3 regions of the Lysinibacillus sp. NPDC056220 genome follow, and region 2 is predicted to be linked to each of the others. Evidence: riboswitches for the same ligand, from Rfam matches in the RefSeq annotation. Region 2 holds a riboswitch; each other region holds the start of a gene.

Evidence for each region. A riboswitch is a leader RNA that binds a small molecule or an ion and turns the genes downstream of it on or off. The one in region 2 is predicted to bind lysine.
Region 1: another riboswitch for lysine. It lies ahead of ACOZBY_RS06065 (aspartate kinase); the one in region 2 lies ahead of ACOZBY_RS17205 (amino acid permease).
Region 3: another riboswitch for lysine. It lies ahead of ACOZBY_RS11400 (transporter substrate-binding domain-containing protein); the one in region 2 lies ahead of ACOZBY_RS17205 (amino acid permease).

The regions. Positions count from the first base shown of each region.
Region 1 covers NZ_JBMOXD010000002.1:214,954-218,228, reverse strand. The annotation lists gene ACOZBY_RS06070 (YslB family protein) at 1-301, shown strand, start outside; gene ACOZBY_RS06065 (aspartate kinase) at 392-1,618, opposite strand; lysine riboswitch at 1,750-1,928, opposite strand; gene uvrC (excinuclease ABC subunit UvrC) at 2,024-3,275, opposite strand, start outside.
Region 2 covers NZ_JBMOXD010000006.1:3,505-6,779, reverse strand. The annotation lists gene ACOZBY_RS17205 (amino acid permease) at 96-1,559, opposite strand; lysine riboswitch at 1,642-1,818, opposite strand; gene ACOZBY_RS17200 (CynX/NimT family MFS transporter) at 1,970-3,202, shown strand; gene ACOZBY_RS17195 (hypothetical protein) at 3,261-3,275, opposite strand, start outside.
Region 3 covers NZ_JBMOXD010000003.1:271,988-275,262, forward strand. The annotation lists gene ACOZBY_RS11390 (amino acid ABC transporter ATP-binding protein) at 1-168, opposite strand, end outside; gene ACOZBY_RS11395 (amino acid ABC transporter permease) at 181-906, opposite strand; gene ACOZBY_RS11400 (transporter substrate-binding domain-containing protein) at 1,077-1,934, opposite strand; lysine riboswitch at 2,053-2,239, opposite strand; gene odhB (2-oxoglutarate dehydrogenase complex dihydrolipoyllysine-residue succinyltransferase) at 2,537-3,275, opposite strand, start outside.

The DNA.
Region 1 (3,275 bases), on a different contig from region 2:
TCCATGTAAAAGTCAAGACGAACTTATCGCATTTTTCGCAGATGCCTGTTGGGGTACATTAGAGCTAATGAAAGAATCGAAAGACGGACGCATTTTCCAGTTGACAAACGACCCTGAAATATTACAAATCAAACAACGTAGCTTTAGACTTGAGGCAGGATTTATAGCTGAACAAATTCAGCTAGCTAAAGGCTATTTAACAGAATGCTATGATGAAAAACGTGAAAAGCAACATTACGTTATGTTTACAGTCAAATGGGACGTAAAGGAACGGATCATGCATACGATCCCAACAGAGTAACAAAAAAGGATTGTCTCCCCAATCAATAAACGGGATGACAATCCTTCCTTTTATTTCGGACAATGACAGAAAATGCTGTTTCTTCTATTATTATATGTAAAGAGCCTGCTCTAAATTAAATTCATCATGTAATGCATTTGCCGCACGAATCATTTCATCCTGCGGAACTACAACAGACACTTTAATTTCCGAGGTGCTGACCATCTTCACAGGGATATTTTCACGACGTAACCGGTCGAACATACGGGCAGCGACACCGGGATTAGAAACCATACCAGAGCCAACAATAGAAACTTTTGCTAATCCAATTTCGAAATCAGCAAAGCTAAAGCCAAGCGATACTTTACTGTCCTCTAAAACACGTAATGCTTCCGCAAATTCTTCTTTCAAAATTGAAAAGGACACAGTTGGTTTTAATCCATCAATAATGGCTTGAACAATAATATCCACGTTGATGCGATTTTCAGCAAGAGTTGAAAATATATCCGCTAATGAAGCACCCGAATATGCATCATAGCCAATTGTTAAACGAATAACATCTGATTCAAAGGCAACACCACGAACTATTAAATTTTTCTCCATCTCTACTTCCTCCTTCAATAAAGTACCTACTGACTCCACTAAACTAGAGCGTATGATAACTGGTATTTGAAACTTTTTAGCTAACTCAACTGCACGTGGATGTATGACATGTGATCCTAAATGAGCTATCTCTAACATTTCATCATAGGAAATTTCCTGTAGTTTTTGTGCCTGTACAACAAAGCGTGGATCTGCTGTATACACACCGTCAACATTCGTGTATATGTCTGTCCGCTCGGCATCTAATGCAACAGCAAGTGCGACGGCTGTCGTTTCGGTCCCACCTTTCCCAAGCGTTGTTATATTGTGGTCATTGTCAATGCCTTGATCTCCAGCAATAACGACGATTTGTTCTTGCATTAAATGTTCTTCGATACGACTAACATCGATATGATCTATCCGTGCATGACTATACATATGATCCGTGTAAATACCAGCCTGCCAGCCTGTTAATGACACCGCATTATAGCCAGCTTCTTGTAACGCAATGGCAAAGACTGAGCTTGATAGCTGAGAGCATGAAGACACAACTGCATCTAATTCACGTTTTGACACATCATCTGTGAAATGAAGTACGCTCATTTTCACGTCTTGTATCGTTTGTCTCATTGCAGCTACTACTACTACCACATCGAAACCTCTATCTTTTTCAGCAATCGCTTTTCGTACAGCCTCTTGAATTTGTTCGGGTGATGCTAGTGCAGCCCCTCCAAATTTCATCACTATTCTAGACATTTCTTTTGTTCTCCTTTCCAGTCTGGTAATTCACCTAATATAAGGTGTAAAACAGCCTCTAGAAAACTAAAAGGCAGCCTTCACAAAACGTGAAAGCTGCCTCTAACATGTACAATAAATGAAACTTGCGCATGTGTGATAGCTCTCCGAAACTTGTAGAATCGACAGTCTTACATTTCTTAAATGCAAAACCAGTACAACAGTGGAAACAACATTACTGTACTTCGGCAAGCTCCCCTTTCACGCAATGTCTTAGGATTTGTTCATCCTCTATTGCGCTACTTTTGAATCTTGCACCTCTATCATCACCTTAAAAGTGAATGTATTAAATTTATGTTCGCCCTCATTAAAACAAGTGGGCTGTTAACATTGGACAACAATGTTATTTATAACCTTAGCATATGTCTATTCCTTTGACAATGACTCCTGCTGAAAATAGGCATAAATATGACTTGCTAAATTAGCTGGCATCCCGGCTTCCTGTAAAGCCAGCTCACTAGCCTCACGTATTTTCTTAACGGACCCAAAGTGTTTAAGTAGCTGCTGTTTTCGTTTTGGACCGACACCCTCAATTTGATCCAGCACAGATTGGATAGCATGCTTTTCATGCTGTTGACGTAAAAAGGTAATCGCAAAACGGTGGACTTCATCTTGAATTCGTTGTAATAAATAAAAACCGTCACTTGTACGTTTTAAGGCAATGACCTCGGGCGGATCACCAAACAATAGTTGCGATGTATTATGCTTGTCATCCTTTGCTAAACCAGCAATAGGTATAACAAGTCCTAGCTCATCCTCTAATACTTCTCGTGCTACTTCCATTTGACCTTTACCACCATCTATTAGCACTAAATCTGGTAGTGGAAGACCTTCCTTCAAAACACGAATATAGCGCCGGCGAATGACCTCTTGCATAGCACCATAATCATCATGCTTAGCTGCTGTCCGAGTTTTATATTTGCGATATTCCTTTTTGGCAGGCTTGCCATCAATGAAAACAACCATTGCAGATACTGCGTCCGTTCCATGCATATGACTATTATCAAAAGCTTCAATTCGTAATGGTGTCGTTATACCCATTGCATCGCCTAGTGCCTCACATGCACCAATAGTACGTTCTTCCTGCCGTTCGATAAGCTGGAATTTAGCGGCAACTGCAATTTCAGCATTTTTCGTCGCTAAATCCACCAACTCCTTCTTTTGACCTCTTTTTGGTGTAAGAACTTTAATGCCTAATAATTCCGTTAAAATCGCACCATCAATTGCTTGTGGAATAAAGACTTCTTTTGGCTTAATATGTTCTGGTTTTTCATAAAACCGTCCTACAAAGGTTAGGAACTCTTCCTCTGGATCTTGATAGATGGGGAAAATAGAAACATCCCGTTCGATCAGCTTCCCTTGGCGAACGAAGAAAACCTGTACACACATCCATCCTTTTTCCACAGCATAGCCAAAGACATCGCGGTTGGTCGTATCACTTGATACTATTTTTTGCTTTTGCATAACCGTATCTATATGAGCAATTTGATCACGAAACTCCTTAGCTCGTTCAAACTCCAAGTTTTCAGCAGCCGCAAGCATTTTTACTTCAAGCTCCTTTTTGACTGCCTCAACTCCACCGTTAAGAAACTTCGTCATATCCTCAATCATTTCCTGA
Region 2 (3,275 bases):
TATATGATATTGGTTTAGTAATAATTTTAAAGGTCTATATATAAAAAAGCTGTCCCATCAACCATCATACAACGGTTTATAGAACAGCTTTTCGTTTAATTTTCTACTTTTAAATCACAATCTTTAAGAGGAAGCATTTTTGTTTTATGTTTAATTTTGTACCCCAGCCATAGCAATAGGAACAGGGGAATACCGATATAAGAAACAAGGATACCATACCAATCGATTGTATCACCGATAAACGCTGTGTAATTCTGTCCAATTACAACAATCATACAAATCGTAAAGGCGAATAGTGGACCGAATGGGTATAGCTTTGCTTTATACGGTAATAGCTTTGGATCTAAGCCCTGAGCTTCGAAGGCACGACGGAAACGATAATGACTAAATGCAATACCTAGCCAAGCAATAAAACCTGACATCCCAGAGGCATTTAAAAGCCAAATATAAACGACCCCATCACCAAAGAATGACGCTAAAAACGCTACACAGCCTACAGCTAATGTTGCGATTAGTGCATAAATTGGAATGCCTCGACGACTTAACTTTGCAAAGAATTTAGGAGCATGACCATCCACTGCTAATTGCCATAGCATACGTGAAGATGCATACAATCCAGAATTACCTGCTGATAGCATAGCCGTTAAAATAATGGCATTCATTAAGGAAGCAGCAAAAGCAATACCTAAGCGATCAAAAACGAGTGTAAATGGGGATACAGCGATATCTTCCGATAATAAGCGCTCATCTGTAAATGGAATCAACATCCCGATAGCAGCAATGGCTAAAATATAAAATAAAATAATTCGCCAAAACACAGATTTTACTGCCTTCGGTATATTTTTTCCTGGATCATCTGTTTCACCTGCAGTAATCCCAAGTAGCTCTGTTCCTTGGAATGAAAATCCTGCCGCAAGGAAAATACCAAATGTTGCAAGGAAGCCTCCATGGAATGGCCCATCACTAATAAAGAAATTTGTAAAACCTACTGGTGCTTGTCCACCCAAAATACCAAAAATCATTAATAAGCTAATAATAATAAATACAATGACCGTAGCCACTTTAATCATGGCAAACCAATATTCACTTTCCCCATAGCTCTTTACAGACAATAAATTAAATGTCAGTACAATCACAATAAATAATACTGTCCAAAGTGCTGATGAGCTATTTGGGAACCAATATTTCATAATTAATGATACTGCCGCAATCTCTGCCGCAATCGTAATTGCCCAGTTATACCAGTAGTTCCAGCCCAGTGCAAAACCTAAAGCGGGATCTACAAATTTTGTCGCATACGTACTAAAAGATCCTGAGGACGGCATATAGGCAGCCATTTCACCTAAACTTGTCATTAAAAAATATACCATAATACCGATTAAGGCATAGGCAAGCAATGCGCCTCCCGGACCGGCTTGTGCAATAGCACCACCACTGGCCAAAAATAGCCCCGTACCAATTGTACCGCCTAAAGAAATCATTGTGATATGACGGCTTTTTAATTCTTTTTTCAGCTTCGGTGCTTTATGGCCGAGCTGATTGATTTTTATTTCACTCACGATATAGCTTCCTTCCTATTTATGAGGCAAAAAAATGCCATCACATGAACAATGTGATGGCTAAGTTAATCCTCAGTTTTTCCTAAATGATAGCTCAACACGTTGTACAAACGTGACAGTTCTGTTCCTTTCGGAGACAGCCCCAGCATGAGGTTTTCAAGTCCCCTCACACTTCGGCAATATTTCCTTTCAGCTAATCTCTTCAATGCTTGTCATTTCAATTAGCTTACTTATAAATATCGCGACCTCTACCTCAATACAAACATGAGGCATATAATTATTAAATTTATGATGTTTACTATATTAACATAAGACCTAAGACATTTCAATATAACTATAAAAGTTCTGTATTTTGTGAATTTTCCACTATTTTTAATAGTGTGATAAAGTGTTATAGTAGTTCAATTAGGATGGTTATAACAGGGGGAATTATTTTGACTTTAAATGATCATTCCTCCAGCTTCCCAAGTAGAAAAATTAGCTGGAAGGGAACAACTTTATTATTAGTTTTTGGCGTAATATTTATAGCATCTACATTACGCATGCCACTAACTGTTGTGGGTCCAATTGTATCCTTTATACGAGACGACCTTGGTATTTCCAATGTTCTAGCCGGGTTTCTTACAACTATACCATTGCTTGCTTTTGCCATCATATCACCGTTCGCACCAGTTGTAGCACGAAAACTTGGGCTTGAGCTAACCTTATTTTTATCCACTATTTTATTGGCCTTAGGTATTGTACTACGCTCCCTCGGTACAACAGGGTTACTTGTATTTGGTACAGTGCTCATTGGCGTAGCAATATCATTTGGAAATGTGTTGATTCCAGGATTATTAAAATTAAAATTTCCTTATCATGTAGGATTATTGATGGCATTTTTCACTATGTCGATGAACTTAACAGCGGGGCTTGGAGCTGGTATTAGTTATCCAATAGCTAATTCTTCACTAGGTTGGCAAGGGGCATTGGCTGTGGCGCTTATATTAGTCGTATTAACCATTTTAATCTGGATACCTCAATTGAAATTAAATAAGCCAAAACCAGCTACTACCTCCAAAAAAACAGGTAAACCTCTTTGGAAATCACCTGTTACATGGGCAGTAACAGGTGCAATGGGGTTACAATCTTTATTATTTTATACAACAGCAGCTTGGATTCCTGAAATTTATATTGCGCAGGGATTGGCTCCTGATAAAGCTGGTTGGATGTTTTCTATTATGCAATTTTCACAAGTTCCCATGGCATTGGTTGTCCCTATTATTGCCGGTAAAATGACTTCACAGAGACCACTTGTCCTCATGTTTACATCGTTCTATTTAGTAGGATTTGTCGGCGTTGTGATGGAGTGGACAACTATGGGGATATTATGGATGATTCTTCTAGGTTTAGCAGGTGGGGCTTCATTCGCATTAGCAATGATGTTCTTCACACTCCGTACGCGTACAGCATTTGAAGCCGCTGATCTATCAGGATTTGCACAATCATTAGGCTATTTATTCGCTGCCATTGGTCCAATTCTTTTCGGATACCTCCATGATCTGTTTGGTGGTTGGAATATTGCAGGTTGGCTCTTTGTTGTTGTAGCTATGACACTCTTCTTATGCTCCATGCGAGCATCTAAAGATGAATATGTCCATTAGATTTAAGCAGATGGGGAAGCTGAACCATCTGCTTTTTGTCTATATCATTTCCTTTTTTCTAATGTTTTAGTAA
Region 3 (3,275 bases), on a different contig from region 2:
ACTTGGTGTTTCTAATAAATTAATGCAACGAAGTAAAGTGGATTTGCCTGAACCAGAGGAGCCTATTAAGCAAACAACTTCTCCTTTTTCCACTTGAAAATTAACATCTTTTAACACTTGGTTACGTCCAAATGATTTACTTAAATGTTCAATTTTAATGACTGCCATTTGTGCGTCCCCCTATATTGCTTCTTTTTGTTCTTTTTGATAGGCATCTGGTCCATCTAAACGTTTTTCAACATAGAGAAGGATTCGTGATGCAGTGAATGTCATTATGAAATAAAGAATACAAGCTACAAAGAACGATTCAAAATAACGGAAGTTGTTACCGGAGATTGATTTTGTTTGGAAGAATAATTCTGTTACTCCAATAACGTTTAGTACAGCTGTATCTTTAATATTCATAATTAATTGGTTGCCTGTCGCAGGCAGTACGTTTCGTGCTACTTGTGGTAGGACTACGTGAAGCATGATTTGGAAGTGATTCATACCGATAGCTGATGCTGCCTCATATTGACCATTATCAATCGATACGATACCACCTCGGACAATTTCTGCCATATAGGCACCTGTATTAAGTGAAACAACTAAAATCCCCGCTGTAATAAAGTGCATGTCTATGCCAAATGCGATATCTAATCCATAGTAGACAACCATAGCCTGTACAATCATTGGTGTACCACGGAAAAATTCAACATAGCATGTGAGTATAAAATTAATAAGCTTTAAGCTATAAAATTTCACACCTTTTTTACGAACTGGAATCGTATGCATAATTCCGATGAAAAATCCGATAAATGCACCAATAATTGTACTTATAGTCGAAATCAGTAACGTATAATACGCACCTCGTAAAAACATTTGCCAGTTGTTTTCAATAATTGAAAGTATCCATTCAAGACTCATGATGTTCCTCCTTACAATGTCATGTTGCTTGCTATCTTTTTCGTGCCCTAGCTTTTTCTACTAGTCTATGATTTATTTCGCTAGGACATTATCATTATGTAGAGAGGTTCTCATTTTAATAATGATTGAAATGATAGTGCACGGACTAGCAACTAGTCCGTGCCATTTTTTTATTGTGCTGCTGGTTGCTGAGAAATAGCTTCTTCCATTATCGCTTGACGATCATCTTCAGAAATACCTTTTAGGATTTCATTGATTTTTTCTAGATTAGCATCATCTTTACGTAAGCCTACAGCAATCGAAGTATTTGAAAGATCTGTATCAAAGCCTTCTTCAAATGCTACGTATGTGAATTTATCGTTGGCAGCTGCCGCAGAAATTCCTTCAGGACGTTCGGCTACATATCCATCAATTTTGCCTGCCTCTAAAGCTACACGCATCGCTGGGAAGCTTTCCATTGCTGTTTGTTTACTGACACCTTTAATTTGATCAATCACATTGTAGTTGGAAGTATTCAGTTGTGATGTAATTTTTGCGCCAGAGAAATCTTGGATTGATTTGACACCTTCATATTTACTACCTTTTTTAATAACCATTACAAAATCAGAAGTATAGTAGTTTTCAGTAAAATCAATTGTTTTCTTACGTTCTTCTGTTGGCGACATTCCCGCGATGATTGCATCAATTTTATTAGATTGTAGCGCTGGTACTAAGCCGTCCCATTCCAATTTGACGATCACTAATTCTTTGCCTAAACCTTCAGCGATTTTTTTCGCCATTTGTACATCATAGCCACCTGCATACTCTGCGTTATCTGCAATTTTTACTGCTCCATTTGCATCGTTTTGCTGTGTCCAGTTGAATGGTGGGTAGCCCGCCTCCATTCCAATTCGGAATTCACCGCTGCCTTCTTCTTTATCTGCGCCAGCATCACCTGAACTACTTTCTTTTTTGTCACTAGTGCCACATGCAGCTAGCACAATTGCCGTCATGATAGAGATCATTACTAACAACCATTTTCTTTTCATGAAAAACTCCCCTTTTCTGTAAAAAAATAAGACAACTGTACGAAAAAAGACCTAAGTTTTGTGAACTTAGGTCTTACCTTTTATGACAGTTGCCCAAATCCTCACTAGTATTCCATGTTTCCGAGATAGCACAACCTAGTAAACCTGGAAATGAATTTACTAGGACAGTCCTGCACTTATTCACTGCAGACCCAGCATAAAAGTACGAGCTCCTTTTATACTTCGGCGATATTTCCTTCTTCATTGCGTCTTTGTTTGCTTGTACTCAACAATGAACTAATAAATACCGCGCCTCTACCTCACTGATGTTTGTTAGTGAGGTTTGTTTATTTAATTGATATTTAGATACTACTATAAAACTAGTATGTACGTCAAGTGAGTTTTATCATTTTTCTGATTAATGACAATATTAGGGTATTATGCTTGCCCTATCCATTATTAATCTACGTATTTTTATCCATATATCTGCTGGAAAACAACATATTTTTACTACCTATTCTTTTTATACTAAGTAAATAGTTTTGGATTATCAAAATTACTAATGACTTTAGTGATACAGAAGCCAAGAAAAAACCCTGCAAAGTTTGCAGGGTTTAAAGGAATTATGAATTTAATAATAAATCTTCAGGATTTTCGATTAACTCTTTAACTGTTTTTAAGAATCCTACAGAATCTTTTCCATCGATGATACGGTGATCGTAAGAAAGTGCTACATACATCATTGGACGGATTTGAACTTCACCATTTACTGCAACCGGACGGTTTACAATGGAGTGCATACCTAAAATACCAGCTTGCGTACCGTTCATAATTGGTGTTGACATTAATGAACCGAATACACCACCATTTGTGATTGTGAATGATCCACCAGCCATGTCATTTAAGCCTAATTTTTTATCACGAGCTTTTGTCGCTAAGTTAGCGATATCTTTTTCGATTTCTGCAAAGTTTTTGCTATTCGCATCGCGTACAACTGGTACTACTAAACCTTCTTCAGTTGATACTGCAATACCGATATCAAAGAAGTTATTTAAATGAATTTCATCGCCAGAGATTTGAGCGTTTACGTATGGGTATTTTTTCAGTGCTGCAACAACAGCTTTAGTGAAGAATGACATGAAACCAAGTTTGATGTCGTTTGCTTTCACAAACTCTTCTTGTTTACGTTTACGAAGTGCCATGATGTTTGTCATGTCAATTTCATTGAATGTTGTTAACATTGCTGTTGATTGTTTAACTTCTAATAAACGTTTTGCAATTGTTTGACGACGACGGCTCATTTTTTCAATCGTTACACGGTCAGAATTAGCTGCTGGTGTGAATACAACTGGGCCACCTGTA